2 regions of the Peribacillus sp. FSL H8-0477 genome follow, and region 2 is predicted to be linked to the other one. Evidence: a T-box and tRNA genes for the amino acid it is inferred to sense, from the RefSeq annotation. Region 2 holds a T-box; the other holds one or more tRNA genes.

Region 1 (7,031 bases), on a different contig from region 2:
GATGATTACTTTTTCATGAATACAAATGAGTATTTCCTATGCGTTCTCGCAGATGGTCTCGGCAGTGGTAAATTCGCATACGAGTCCTCAAGTGCAATAACTGATGAGGTTAAGAATTATCATCATGAAAGTGTCGAGACCCTCATGTCACTTTGTAATAATACACAGGTGAATAAAAGAGGGGCAGCGGTGTCCATTCTGAAGATATACTATGACACGAAAGAGTTTGTATACAGTTCAGTAGGAAATATCCGTTTTTTTCTGTATAACCCCGACTCAGATAAGTTGGTTTATCCATTACCGGTAACCGGTTATTTATCTGGCAGGAAACAAAAGTATCATACGCAAAGATTTAAATATGAATCAAACGCGAAATTTATACTCCACTCAGATGGCGTTTCTCTGCAGGGAGCAAAATCTTTATTGAACACAAGATTTTCTCTTGAACGGAACGCTCAATTGATTTTAGATGGGAATACCATTCAGTCTGATGATTCTACATTTATAATAGGAAGCTTACTTTCTTGAGAAATCATAAAAGTAAGCTTTTTTATGTTAGGTGCTTTTGGTTGTATGAAACAGAGTGAAGATTCGCAACATGCTTTTTGATTTGTTAGACTAGTTATAAGCAATAAAGAGATAATGATTATTTTTTTACATAAAGAGCGGAGGAATCCCGATGGTAGCAGAAGAAAATCAATTAAAACTGATCATTAAACAAGTAGTAAAAGAATTAAATTTAAAAGTTAATCAAGTTCAAAGTGTCATTAACTTGTTAAATGAGGGGAATACTGTCCCGTTTATTGCTCGATATCGGAAAGAGATGACCGGTTCGTTGGATGAAGTAGAAATTCGCTCGATAATGGATAGATGGAAGTACCTTGAAAATCTTCATACTCGTAAAGAAGAAGTAGTACGTATTATTGAAGAACAAGGCAAATTAACACCCGAGCTGAAAGCTCAAATTGAACAATCGGTAAAGCTGCAAGAAATTGAAGATCTTTATCGGCCGTATAAGCAAAAAAGAAGGACGAAAGCCACTGTAGCTAAAGAAAAAGGGTTAGAACCTTTTGCTTTATGGTTGATGGAATTTCATCCTGAATCTGTTTTGCCTAAGGCAGAGGAATTTATTTCTGCTGATTTAGAAGTTTTAACGGCAGACGATGCTATTGCTGGTGCAAAGGATATTATTGCTGAGCAGATCTCTGACGACGCTTCACTGCGAAAGTGGATGAGGGCAGATGTCTTTAAAACGGGGAAAATAATGTCCGTTAGTAAAAATGAGGATGCCGACGAGAAAAAAATCTTTGAAATGTATTATGAATATGAAGAGCCTGTTCAAAAGATTGTCCCTCACCGAGTTCTTGCGCTCAACCGTGGAGAAAAAGAAGATATTTTAAGAGTGTCGATTGAGCCGAAGGAAGAAGCAATTATCGAGTATATGGTAAGAAAAATCATTAATAAAAATGAATCAGAATCCGCAAGTTTTGTGACCGAAGCCATTGAAGATAGCTTCAAACGTTTGATTTTTCCTTCAATTGAGCGTGAAATTAGGAAAGAACTAACCGAGAAGGCTGAAGATCAAGCCATACATATATTCTCTGAAAATCTGAAGAATTTATTGCTGCAGCCACCTTTAAAAGGAAAAGTCATACTTGCATTAGATCCAGCGTTTCGAACAGGCTGCAAACTTGCTGTACTTGATGAAACAGGAAAAGTCATTGATATTAGTGTTATTTATCCACATGCTCCGATTAATAAAAAAGCAGAGGCCCGAGATAAAACAATTTCGCTCATTGAACAGTTTGATGTAGAAGTGGTAGCGATAGGGAATGGGACAGCTTCAAGGGAGTCGGAACAATTTATTGCAGATATCCTTAAAGACTTGCAGCGGAATATTTCGTATATCATCGTAAATGAAGCGGGTGCAAGTATTTATTCAGCATCTGAAATAGCGCGTGATGAATTTCCTGACTTACAAGTTGAACAGCGCAGTGCCGTATCTATTGGCAGAAGGCTTCAGGATCCACTTGCTGAATTGGTGAAAATAGATCCGCAATCTGTTGGTGTAGGGCAATATCAGCATGATGTATCACAGAAAAAATTAGCTGAATCGTTAACATTTGTCGTAGAAACGGCTGTTAATCAGGTAGGAGTAAATGTTAACACGGCTTCACCGTCATTACTTCAGTATGTGGCAGGACTATCAAAGACTGTCGCGCAAAATATCGTGAAGAAAAGAGAAGAAGAAGGAAAGTTTGAAAGTAGAAAACAATTAAAAAACATTCCAAGACTCGGTGCAAAAACCTATGAACAAAGCATTGGTTTCATGAGGATTATAGATGGTACAGAACCACTGGACCAAACATCTATTCATCCTGAAAATTATGGTGCTGTGACAAAACTACTGAAAAAATTAGGTTCGACTAAAGCTGAATTGGGAAGTGAAGCGTTAACTCAGTCATTAAAGCATTTAGATGTAAAGGCGTATTCAGAGGAACTGGATATCGGTGAAATTACCCTGAAAGATATCATAGAAGCTTTGATGAAGCCGGGCAGAGACCCCCGGGATGAACTGCCTAAACCATTGTTGAAGAAAGACGTGCTTAAAATGGAGGATTTACAGAAAGGGATGGAACTACAAGGTACGGTCCGAAATGTTGTCGACTTTGGTGCTTTTGTCGACATCGGGGTTAAGCAGGATGGTCTTGTCCATATCTCCAAACTAAGCAACCGTTTTGTCAAACACCCACTGGATCTTGTGTCAGTAGGAGATGTTGTTACGGTATGGGTTGAGCAGATAGATGTTAATAAACAACGCGTATCATTAACTATGCTTGAACCTAAAGAACAGACTATGTAAAAGACTGCCCCTTTCTTCTATATAGAAGAAAGGGGTATTTTTATGGATTGTTAACCACTATAGGTTGACAAGTTCTCTGCTATAAATGAATTCGTTCTTTTTTACGATAATAAAACCAGCATTGATTAAGTAATTTGATTTGATAGGAGTCTTTTTCATAGAAAGCCCGTTTCATTTGGTTTTGTAACCAATTTGGCATGGATAAACCTCCTGGTTTTCTCACTAGTTACCACTATGTTTATGATATAATGGGTTGTCATGTTACCAGGAAAGGGAGAAGTTAATGGATAACGAGATGCTTCAGGAGTTAGTCGAAGATATTTCGGAAAGAGAATTTGGTAAAACGTTTAGGCATCAAGCAAGTTTTAATTCTCGCTTACGGACGACAGGCGGCCGATACTTACTTCGATCTCATAATATCGAGATTAATGAAAAATATTACTTAGAAGGCGGAATGGATGTTTTAGTAGGGATTATTAAACATGAGCTATGTCACTATCACCTTCATCTAGAAGGAAAAGGATATCAGCACAGAGATGCCAGTTTTAGAAAATTACTAAGAGAAGTAGAAGCCCCGCGTTTCTGCAAGCCCCTTGCTTCACAGCAAGTTAAACAGAAGAAGTCGAGAATTCTTATGTACTCTTGTACAAGCTGCAGCCAGATTTATCAGAGAAAGAGAAGAATAAATCTAACGAAATATGTTTGTGGAAAGTGTAAAGGAAGACTGGTGTTGACAAAAGAAATCATAGCCCAATGAAAAGTTCTTTAGATTTATCAATGGTTGAAACCCTTGTGGTTATTGAGTTTACGGCTTTAAAACTTCTTTCTTAAATAATAAATGAAGAATATTAAAAAAGAGTGTTGACTTTTGATAACAATGTCCTTATAATCTAAAGAGTCGAGAAAATAACTTACGGGTTTTTAACGGCAGACAAGATACATTATTCCGCAGTAGCTCAGTGGTAGAGCATTCGGCTGTTAACCGAACGGTCGTAGGTTCGAGTCCTACCTGCGGAGCCATATGGGGAAGTACTCAAGAGGCTGAAGAGGCGCCCCTGCTAAGGGTGTAGGTCGCGCGAGCGGCGCGAGGGTTCAAATCCCTCCTTCTCCGCCAGGAACATTTTTTAAGGCCCCTTGGTCAAGCGGTTAAGACACCGCCCTTTCACGGCGGTAACACGGGTTCGAATCCCGTAGGGGTCACTTTATACATAATTTAATGGTCCGGTAGTTCAGTTGGTTAGAATGCCTGCCTGTCACGCAGGAGGTCGCGGGTTCGAGTCCCGTCCGGACCGCCATTATTATTTTAAAAAAGTACTTGCAGTGAAACATCGTAATGTGATAAGATGATTTTCTGTATTAGATTTATTGGGCTATAGCCAAGCGGTAAGGCAACGGACTTTGACTCCGTCATGCGTAGGTTCAAATCCTGCTAGCCCAGCCATTTTTTTGTACGAGCCATTAGCTCAGTTGGTAGAGCATCTGACTTTTAATCAGAGGGTCGTAGGTTCGAATCCTACATGGCTCACCATTTTTTATATGCGGGTGTGGCGGAATGGCAGACGCACCAGATTTAGGATCTGGCGCCGCGAGGCGTGGGGGTTCAAGTCCCTTCACCCGCATTAGAAATTACTTGTTGACAGCAACTCACCAACGTGTTACGATGATAAAGTCGCTTTTGCGGTCGTGGCGGAATGGCAGACGCGCTAGGTTGAGGGCCTAGTGGGGGTTAACCCCGTGGAGGTTCAAGTCCTCTCGGCCGCACCAACAAAATTTCAAAATATACTTTTCTTATATAAAGCGCCCGTAGCTCAATTGGATAGAGCATCTGACTACGAATCAGAAGGTTGTAGGTTCGACTCCCGCCGGGCGCACCATATTTCGGGAAGTAGCTCAGCTTGGTAGAGCACTTGGTTTGGGACCAAGGGGTCGCAGGTTCGAATCCTGTCTTCCCGACCATTACTTCTCAATAAAAATTTCAATTATATATGCGGGTGTAGTTTAGTGGTAAAACCTCAGCCTTCCAAGCTGATGATGAGAGTTCGATTCTCTTCACCCGCTCCATTTTAACTTTATTGCTCTTTGAAAACTGAACAAAACAAAGCGTCAACGTTTTAAAGAAGTGAGTACACACTATAAAAACAACCGAGCAAGTCAAACATTCTACGGAGAGTTTGATCCTGGCTCAGGATGAACGCTGGCGGCGTGCCTAATACATGCAAGTCGAGCGAATTGTTGAGTTTACTCAACAGTTAGCGGCGGACGGGTGAGTAACACGTGGGCAACCTGCCTATAAGACTGGGATAACTTCGGGAAACCGGAGCTAATACCGGATATGTTCTTTTCTCGCATGAGAGAAGATGGAAAGACGGTTTCGGCTGTCACTTATAGATGGGCCCGCGGCGCATTAGCTAGTTGGTGAGGTAATGGCTCACCAAGGCAACGATGCGTAGCCGACCTGAGAGGGTGATCGGCCACACTGGGACTGAGACACGGCCCAGACTCCTACGGGAGGCAGCAGTAGGGAATCTTCCGCAATGGACGAAAGTCTGACGGAGCAACGCCGCGTGAACGATGAAGGCTTTCGGGTCGTAAAGTTCTGTTGTTAGGGAAGAACAAGTACCAGAGTAACTGCTGGTACCTTGACGGTACCTAACCAGAAAGCCACGGCTAACTACGTGCCAGCAGCCGCGGTAATACGTAGGTGGCAAGCGTTATCCGGAATTATTGGGCGTAAAGCGCGCGCAGGTGGTTCCTTAAGTCTGATGTGAAAGCCCCCGGCTCAACCGGGGAGGGTCATTGGAAACTGGGGAACTTGAGTGTAGAAGAGGAAAGTGGAATTCCACGTGTAGCGGTGAAATGCGTAGAGATGTGGAGGAACACCAGTGGCGAAGGCGACTTTCTGGTCTATAACTGACACTGAGGCGCGAAAGCGTGGGGAGCAAACAGGATTAGATACCCTGGTAGTCCACGCCGTAAACGATGAGTGCTAAGTGTTAGAGGGTTTCCGCCCTTTAGTGCTGCAGCTAACGCATTAAGCACTCCGCCTGGGGAGTACGGCCGCAAGGCTGAAACTCAAAGGAATTGACGGGGGCCCGCACAAGCGGTGGAGCATGTGGTTTAATTCGAAGCAACGCGAAGAACCTTACCAGGTCTTGACATCCTCTGACACTCCTAGAGATAGGACGTTCCCCTTCGGGGGACAGAGTGACAGGTGGTGCATGGTTGTCGTCAGCTCGTGTCGTGAGATGTTGGGTTAAGTCCCGCAACGAGCGCAACCCTTGATCTTAGTTGCCAGCATTCAGTTGGGCACTCTAAGGTGACTGCCGGTGATAAACCGGAGGAAGGTGGGGATGACGTCAAATCATCATGCCCCTTATGACCTGGGCTACACACGTGCTACAATGGATGGTACAAAGAGCTGCAAACTCGCGAGGGTAAGCGAATCTCATAAAGCCATTCTCAGTTCGGATTGCAGGCTGCAACTCGCCTGCATGAAGCCGGAATCGCTAGTAATCGCGGATCAGCATGCCGCGGTGAATACGTTCCCGGGCCTTGTACACACCGCCCGTCACACCACGAGAGTTTGTAACACCCGAAGTCGGTGAGGTAACCGCAAGGAGCCAGCCGCCTAAGGTGGGACAGATGATTGGGGTGAAGTCGTAACAAGGTAGCCGTATCGGAAGGTGCGGCTGGATCACCTCCTTTCTAAGGAAAATTAACGTGACGCTTTTGTTTTGTTCAGTTTTGAATGAGTAATTCATTCAACCTTGTTCTTTGAAAACTAGATAATAGATAGAAGGCAAATTTTGCATCAATTTTTAAAACACCGAATGTTTTTTTTAGTAGGTTAAGTTAGAAAGGGCGCACGGTGGATGCCTTGGCACTAGGAGCCGATGAAGGACGGGACTAACACCGATATGCTTTGGGGAGCTGTAAGTAAGCGTTGATCCAGAGATTTCCGAATGGGGAAACCCACTGTTCGTAATGGAACAGTATCTTTACCTGAATACATAGGGTACTGAAGGCAGACCCGGGGAACTGAAACATCTAAGTACCCGGAGGAAGAGAAAGCAATAGCGATTTCCTGAGTAGCGGCGAGCGAAACGGAATCAGCCCAAACCAAGAGGCTTGCCTCTTGGGGTTGTAGGACACTCAATATGGAGTTACA
Region 2 (7,031 bases):
GTAATAATTGATTTATCGCCGCCAGGAAGATAACCAAGATTAAAAATGGCAGCTTTTATTTGACCATGGTGTTTCTCGGGAATACGATAGGTCACTTGTTCATGTCCAGCAGTAAATAATGTGCATCGTTCGGTTACCTTCTCGGATGCTAGCTTTTTCTCCGTTTGATCAATCGCAGCTTGCTGAATGTCAAACCCATAAACATGCCCTTCCTCACCAACCAAATCCGCAAGAAAAACGGTATCAAATCCATTTCCGACTGTTCCATCAACGGCGATATCTCCATGAGTTAAGGAGTCTTTTAATAAACGACTGGCAAATGGTAAGATCTTTTCTAGTTTCATTTAAGTGGAACCTCCGTTATGTATAATTTCCCCTGATAGCTGTCACGCTTCTTTAATTCTGCATCGATAGCATTCAATACTTCCCATTTGTTAACGCTCCACATAGGTCCAACCATTAATTCAATTGGACCGTCCCCTGTTATGCGGTGGATAATCATCTCAGGAGGAAGAATTTCCAGTTGATCACAAACTAGCGAGATATAGTCTTCAAAGGTAAGAAATTCAAGTAATCCTTTTTCGTATTGTTTGACCATCGGTGTTCCTTTTAGAAGATGCAGTAGATGAATCTTGATTCCTTGAACATCGAGTTTGGCAACTTCACGTGCTGTATCCATCATCATTTCATAAGATTCCTGTGGTAGGCCGTTAATAATATGAGAACATACACGTATGCCATGCTTTCGTAATTTTTCAACACCTTCTTTGTAGCAGGCAAAGTCGTGAGCACGATTGATCATCCGAGCCGTTTTCTCATGCACGGTTTGCAGTCCAAGCTCCACAATAAGATACGTCCGTTCGTTGAGCTCGGCCAAATACTCCACCACATCATCAGGTAAACAATCTGGCCGGGTACCAATAGATAAACCGACAACATTTTCTTCCTGGAGAACGCCTTCGTATTTTTCCCGAAGTACTTCTACGGGTGCGTGTGTATTCGTGAATGCTTGGAAATAGGCCATGTATTTACCATCTTTCCATTTATGATGCATTTTTTCACTAATTTCTTTAAATTGGACATCCAACGGTTCGACTCTGCTGCCAGCAAAGTCACCTGATCCAGCTGCACTACAGAATGTACATCCGCCGTGAGCGACGGTGCCGTCACGATTTGGACAGTCAAAGCCGCCATCGAGAGCAACCTTAAACACTTTGTGACCGAATTCTTGACGTAAATGATAGTTCCAGGTGTGGTAGCGTTTTTCGTCTGATGCATATTTGAACGGGTTTATCTGATGCAAATCAGTAACCTCCTTAAAAGGTGAATAATCGGTAATTATTATTATACAACTTTTTAAACAGAAGAAGGGGGGCTTTATGGGAGAAGAAAAAGTCAGCAATGTGAATGCTGACTAGATGAAGGGTCAATATTTTTTTGCTGTTTTACAGCTTGTACACCATATAATGCGCCCTCAGAGAAGACCATATATTCTGGTTTCAGTTTACCCATCTTTGTTTTATGTCCCTCTTTTCTCCGGCTGCTCTTTCAGCGAGTCTTTTTCACTGAACCCTTTCCGCAAGATGTCATCATTATGTCCAATTCATTTTACTTTTTGTATTTGCACGTCATTTGATTATTAGGCATATAACATTACGAGTGAGGAGTTACCTAAAAAAAGAGGAGGAATTACTCATGCAAAATAATAATTATTATCCTGAGAATCCTGAATTTTTAAATATTGATCGTCAGTTTGTTGCGCCTTATGGGTTTGGAGGGCAAGTGTTTAATCCAGGAATGGGAGGATACGGATATCCATACAATATGTATGGATATGGCCAGCCCCAATACGGAGGTTATGGTCAACAGCCATACGGCGGAGGCTATGGGTACGGACATCATGGTGGATATGGCCATGGTCATGGCGGATACGGGCATGGATACGGTCATGGTTACGGCCAGGGCGGGTATGGTCATGGCTATCATGGTGGATATGGCCAAGGTGGGTACGGTCAAGGCGGGTATGGTCAGCAAGGGTAATTAGGCATCCAACATAGAATGGTTTTTCTTGGAGTAGATAATCCAGCGTCATTCTGCCGAAAATATAAAAGATGGTCACCCCATCAAATGATCGGAAGAGGAGCGGATGCTACTATGGCTACAAGGCAATCAATCGGCATGTGCATACAGCAATGTGAAAATGCTCTTAGTTATGCTCAGGATCAGTATCAGGACGGATCTAGGCAGGAGCATTACGGAGACGAGACATATGTGCAATCACAAGCGACTCTGCAGGAAGCAATGAATGATCTAGAAAAACTTTTGGGCAGTGCGAACGACCAACAAAGAGAACAGCTGTATCGTATGAGAATGCAGCTTCAGCAAATGCAATACAATATGGTAAGACTAGATCATTAACTTTGCAGAAAGGTTGTCGAGAAACTTCTCGACAACCTTTTTTGATCCCTTGATTGGACCGATATGGGCTTCCATTGCACACAAAATTAACTTTTGGTTTGCACAGGAGAGACGAAAATACTCTTTCACCGTGCAAGTCTATCTGGGTATTAATGCTATAATGTTATATACAATGAAACTTTTTAGTCTTTTCTGCATATATAAAGGAAAACATGACCAAAATGATTCATAGCAGTACTTGCTTTTATCGAGATTATTTACTAAAATACCTATATAATTAAATATTCAAATTGGCTATGATAAGGAGTAGTACCGATTAGAACCTGTTTAGAGAGTTGGCGGAAGGTGCAAGCCAATCAGGAGTGATCGCGAACTCGCCTTGGAGTTACGGGTATGAAGTGTAGTAGTACTCGGCGTAGGGTCCACGTTACGGATGTTTGAGCGGGGTGACGAATATAGTCGCCAATCTGGGTGGTACCGCGGGAAGATATACATAATCCTCTCGTCCCTTTTACAGGGATGAGGGGTTTTTTTATTGTAATTCCATATTGGTATAGGAGGAAAACAAAATGAGTTTTGATCATATTTCGATTGAAAAGAAATGGCAGAAGTTTTGGGAAGAAAATAAAACGTTTAAAACGGGTGAAGAAAGCGGCAAGCGGAAATTTTATGCGCTTGATATGTTCCCTTTCCCATCAGGTGCCGGGCTTCATGTTGGTCATCCTGAAGGATACACAGCGAGTGATATTTTAGCACGGGTAAAAAGGATGCAAGGCTGTAATGTGCTCCACCCAATCGGCTGGGACGCATTTGGTCTTCCAGCTGAGCAGTATGCGCTGGATACTGGGAATGATCCAGCAGAATTTACAGAGCATAATATTAATACGTTCCGCCGTCAAATTAAGGCATTGGGCTTTTCATATGATTGGGATCGTGAAATTGATACAACTGATCCAAGTTATTTTAAATGGACCCAATGGATCTTTATTAAATTATATGAAAAAGGCTTAGCATATGTTGATGAAGTGGCAGTGAATTGGTGCCCAGCGTTAGGAACCGTTCTTGCTAATGAAGAAGTAATTGATGGAAAAAGTGAACGAGGAGGTCATCCGGTTGAACGACGTCCAATGAAGCAGTGGATGCTTCGAATTACGGCTTATGCGGATCGTTTGATTGATGATTTGGATGATGTAGATTGGCCTGAGAATATCAAAGATATGCAGCGGAATTGGATCGGCCGTTCAGAGGGTGCAGAAGTTACATTTGGTATTGAAGGACATGATGAGACATTTACTGTATTCACAACACGTCCAGATACACTATTTGGTGCAACATATGCGGTATTGGCACCAGAGCACCCATTTGTTGATAAAATCACAACAGCTGCTCAGAACGAGGCTGTTCAAGCTTATTTAGATCAAGTGAAACATAAGAGTGATTTAGAAAGAACCGATTTAGCTAAAGACAAATCAGGTGTATTCACTGGGGCTTATGCAATTAACCCAGTTAATGGTGAAAAAATGCCGATTTGGATAGCTGATTATGTGTTAATCAGTTATGGAACGGGTGCTATCATGGCAGTCCCTGCTCATGATGAGCGTGATTATGAATTTGCAGTCAAATTCAATTTGCCAATTAAGGAAGTTGTAGCTGGCGGAGATGTAACAACTGAAGCTTATACGGGCGATGGATTGCATGTAAACTCTGACTTCTTAGATGGATTGAACAAAGAAGATGGTATATCAGCCATGATTAAATGGTTAAAGGAAAAAGAAATTGGAACGAAGAAAGTTACCTTCCGTTTGCGTGATTGGTTGTTCAGTCGTCAACGCTATTGGGGTGAGCCAATTCCAATCATCCATTGGGAAGATGGCTCGATTGAAGCACTTAAAGAAGAAGAGCTTCCGTTGTTACTTCCTAAATCAAATGACATCAAACCATCGGGCACAGGGGAGTCACCACTTGCTAAGATAAGCGAATGGGTAAATGTTGTTGATGAAAATGGACGTAAAGGCCGTCGCGAAACCAATACAATGCCAAACTGGGCTGGCAGCAGCTGGTACTACTTACGTTACATTGATCCGAATAATGATCAAGTATTGGCCGATCCTGAGAAATTAAAAGAATGGCTTCCAGTCGATATATATATAGGCGGAGCAGAGCATGCAGTGCTTCATTTACTTTACGCACGCTTCTGGCATAAATTCTTATTTGATATCGGTGTGGTGTCAACTAAAGAGCCATTCCAAAATCTTTTCAATCAAGGAATGATTTTGGGCGAAAATAACGAAAAAATGAGTAAATCAAAAGGGAATGTTGTAAACCCTGATGATATTGTTGAGAGCCATGGAGCAGATACGCTTCGCATGTACGAAATGTTCATGGGGCCACTTGATGCATCAATTGCTTGGTCCAATAATGGACTTGACGGCTCACGCAGATTCCTTGACCGTATTTGGCGTTTGTTGACAGATGAGAATGGTAACATTGCTGGTAATATTGTTGAGACTGATGATTTGGCTCAGCTTGAAAAAATCTACCATCAAACAGTTAAGAAAGTGACCGAGAATTTTGAAGAGCTTAAATTTAATACGGCTATTTCACAATTAATGGTCTTCATAAACGAGGCATATAAAGCAGAAGTGATGCCGAAAGTATTTATTGAAGGCTTTGTTAAATTGCTTTCACCTGTTGCACCTCATATTGCTGAAGAGCTTTGGGAGAAACTAGGCCACACAGACACGATTACTTATGAAACATGGCCTGCTTACGACGAAGCGAAACTTATGGATGATGAAGTCGAAATCGTTATTCAAATTAACGGTAAAATGAAGGTCAAATTAATGGTTCCAACGGATACACCAAAGGAAAAGTTAGAAGAAATTGCAATGGGTGATCATATCATTAAAGAACAAATCGATGGGAAAACGATTCGTAAGGTAATTGCGGTCCCAGGGAAACTAGTCAATATCGTTGCTAATTAAGTAGTAGAAGCTCCCCCAGGGAGCTTCTTTCTAATAAAAGGGAAATATATGAATAGAGGTGCAGAAATGGAAGCAATTAAAGAAATAACCCCTAAAGATCTGGAAGCAAAAGTGGAAGCAGGAGAAGAGTTAGAAATAATTGATGTACGTGAAGATGATGAAGTGGAAAATGGAATGATTGAAGGTGCCAAGCATATCCGGATGAACGATATCCCTGGAAACCTAGACCAATTTGATAAAGAAAAAGAATATGTCTTTGTATGTCATTCAGGTGGACGGAGTCAGAATGTCTGCTATTACTTGCAGGAACGGGGATATAAAACGGTCAATATGGTTGGCGGTATGAGTCATTGGACTGGAGAAATTGTCTTTTAAATCTTGTATATAAAGATACGAATCTGGACACGCTGTTTAAAAAAGGCAGGGGAGAGCCATGATTCAAGTGAAGCTTTTTGATTATGAACATGAGAAAGATCTTGAGCATGAAATGAATATGTTTCTTAAACATATTCATAACCGTGAGATTGTGGATATCAAGTACAATATCGCAACCTCTGGCGAAGATGATGATAACCAAATTTATTGCTTCAGCGCAATGATTATTTATGAAAAATAAGAAGCAGTGCACCCATGGATGCACTGCTTCTTATTTTTTTCTTAAATCATAAACTTTTGCTGTAAATCGCTGCATTTTGTCCGGCTAGTTTTCCGGTAACAAGAGCAGAAGTAATATTGTATCCACCTGTATACCCATGAATGTCTAAAATCTCACCACAGAAATAGAGGCCGTCCATTACTTTTGAGGCCATTTCTTTTGGGTGGATTTCCTTAATAGAAACCCCGCCGCCAGTGACGAACGCTTTTTCTAGCGGTTGTGTGCCATACACGGTAAATTGAAAGTCTTTGCAAAGCTCAGCGAAGCGACGGATTTTATCGTGTGCAATCACGGTACCTTGCTCTTGTAGATCAATTCCGCTTTTCTCTAGTAAGAAGTGAAGATAGCGTTCTGGAAGAAGACCTTTAAGGGTGTTTTTAATTGCCTTTTTTGGGTCCGTTTTAATACTCTTCATGACTTCTTGAAAAATATCTTCTTGATTCCTCTCAGGCAGTACATCCAGCTTCATGGTGATCGTAGGTGTTTTGAATTTCTTCAGTGCTTTGACAACAAATTGACTGCATCTTAATACGGCAGGACCTGAAACACCAAAATGGGTGAAAATCATATCCATTTTATGTGAAATAAGTGCCTTGCCTTTTGGGTTCAACACACTTAATGATACGTCTCTAAGTGATAACCCTTGTAATTCCTTACTTTTAATAAAATGTTCGTGACTAAGTAAGGGAACCTCTGTAGGAAACAGCTCAGTAATGGTATGACCTGCTTTTTCAGCCCATGCATAACCATCTCCGGTTGATCCCGTTTGTGGGACGGATTTCCCGCCAACGGCTATAACGACAGCATCTGCAGTAAATGTTTGACCGTTTTTTAGTAAGACACCAGACGTTCTTCCATTTTCATATAACACGTCCTGTACAGGCGAGTTTTTATAAATAGTCACGTTTAATTCTTTCAGCCTGTCGAGTAAAGCATCCACGACACTTTGGGCTTTATTATTGACAGGGAACATT

What was found. The T-box of region 2 lies ahead of leuS (leucine--tRNA ligase). A T-box ahead of a tRNA ligase gene usually reads a tRNA of that ligase, here a tRNA-Leu.
Region 1: it has a tRNA-Leu gene. The T-box ahead of leuS (leucine--tRNA ligase) is inferred to sense a tRNA for this amino acid. The anticodon was not compared.

What each region holds. Positions count from the first base shown of each region.
Region 1 covers NZ_JBBODE010000002.1:215,942-222,972, forward strand. The annotation lists gene MHI18_RS12835 (PP2C family serine/threonine-protein phosphatase) at 1-528, shown strand, start outside; gene MHI18_RS12840 (Tex family protein) at 680-2,863, shown strand; gene cmpA (cortex morphogenetic protein CmpA) at 2,943-3,062, opposite strand; gene MHI18_RS12850 (SprT family protein) at 3,147-3,620, shown strand; tRNA gene MHI18_RS12855 (tRNA-Asn) at 3,809-3,883, shown strand; tRNA gene MHI18_RS12860 (tRNA-Ser) at 3,887-3,977, shown strand; tRNA gene MHI18_RS12865 (tRNA-Glu) at 3,992-4,063, shown strand; tRNA gene MHI18_RS12870 (tRNA-Asp) at 4,082-4,158, shown strand; tRNA gene MHI18_RS12875 (tRNA-Gln) at 4,230-4,304, shown strand; tRNA gene MHI18_RS12880 (tRNA-Lys) at 4,316-4,391, shown strand; tRNA gene MHI18_RS12885 (tRNA-Leu) at 4,402-4,482, shown strand; tRNA gene MHI18_RS12890 (tRNA-Leu) at 4,541-4,627, shown strand; tRNA gene MHI18_RS12895 (tRNA-Arg) at 4,661-4,737, shown strand; tRNA gene MHI18_RS12900 (tRNA-Pro) at 4,743-4,819, shown strand; tRNA gene MHI18_RS12905 (tRNA-Gly) at 4,851-4,924, shown strand; rRNA gene MHI18_RS12910 (16S ribosomal RNA) at 5,023-6,568, shown strand; rRNA gene MHI18_RS12915 (23S ribosomal RNA) at 6,709-7,031, shown strand, end outside.
Region 2 covers NZ_JBBODE010000001.1:1,605,158-1,612,188, reverse strand. The annotation lists gene MHI18_RS08135 (tRNA (mnm(5)s(2)U34)-methyltransferase) at 1-344, opposite strand, end outside; gene MHI18_RS08130 (TIGR01212 family radical SAM protein) at 341-1,303, opposite strand; gene MHI18_RS08125 (hypothetical protein) at 1,696-2,040, shown strand; gene MHI18_RS08120 (YtzC family protein) at 2,155-2,418, shown strand; T-box leader at 2,706-2,931, shown strand; gene leuS (leucine--tRNA ligase) at 2,988-5,402, shown strand; gene MHI18_RS08110 (rhodanese-like domain-containing protein) at 5,469-5,777, shown strand; gene MHI18_RS08105 (sporulation protein Cse60) at 5,836-6,018, shown strand; gene MHI18_RS08100 (BaiN/RdsA family NAD(P)/FAD-dependent oxidoreductase) at 6,065-7,031, opposite strand, start outside.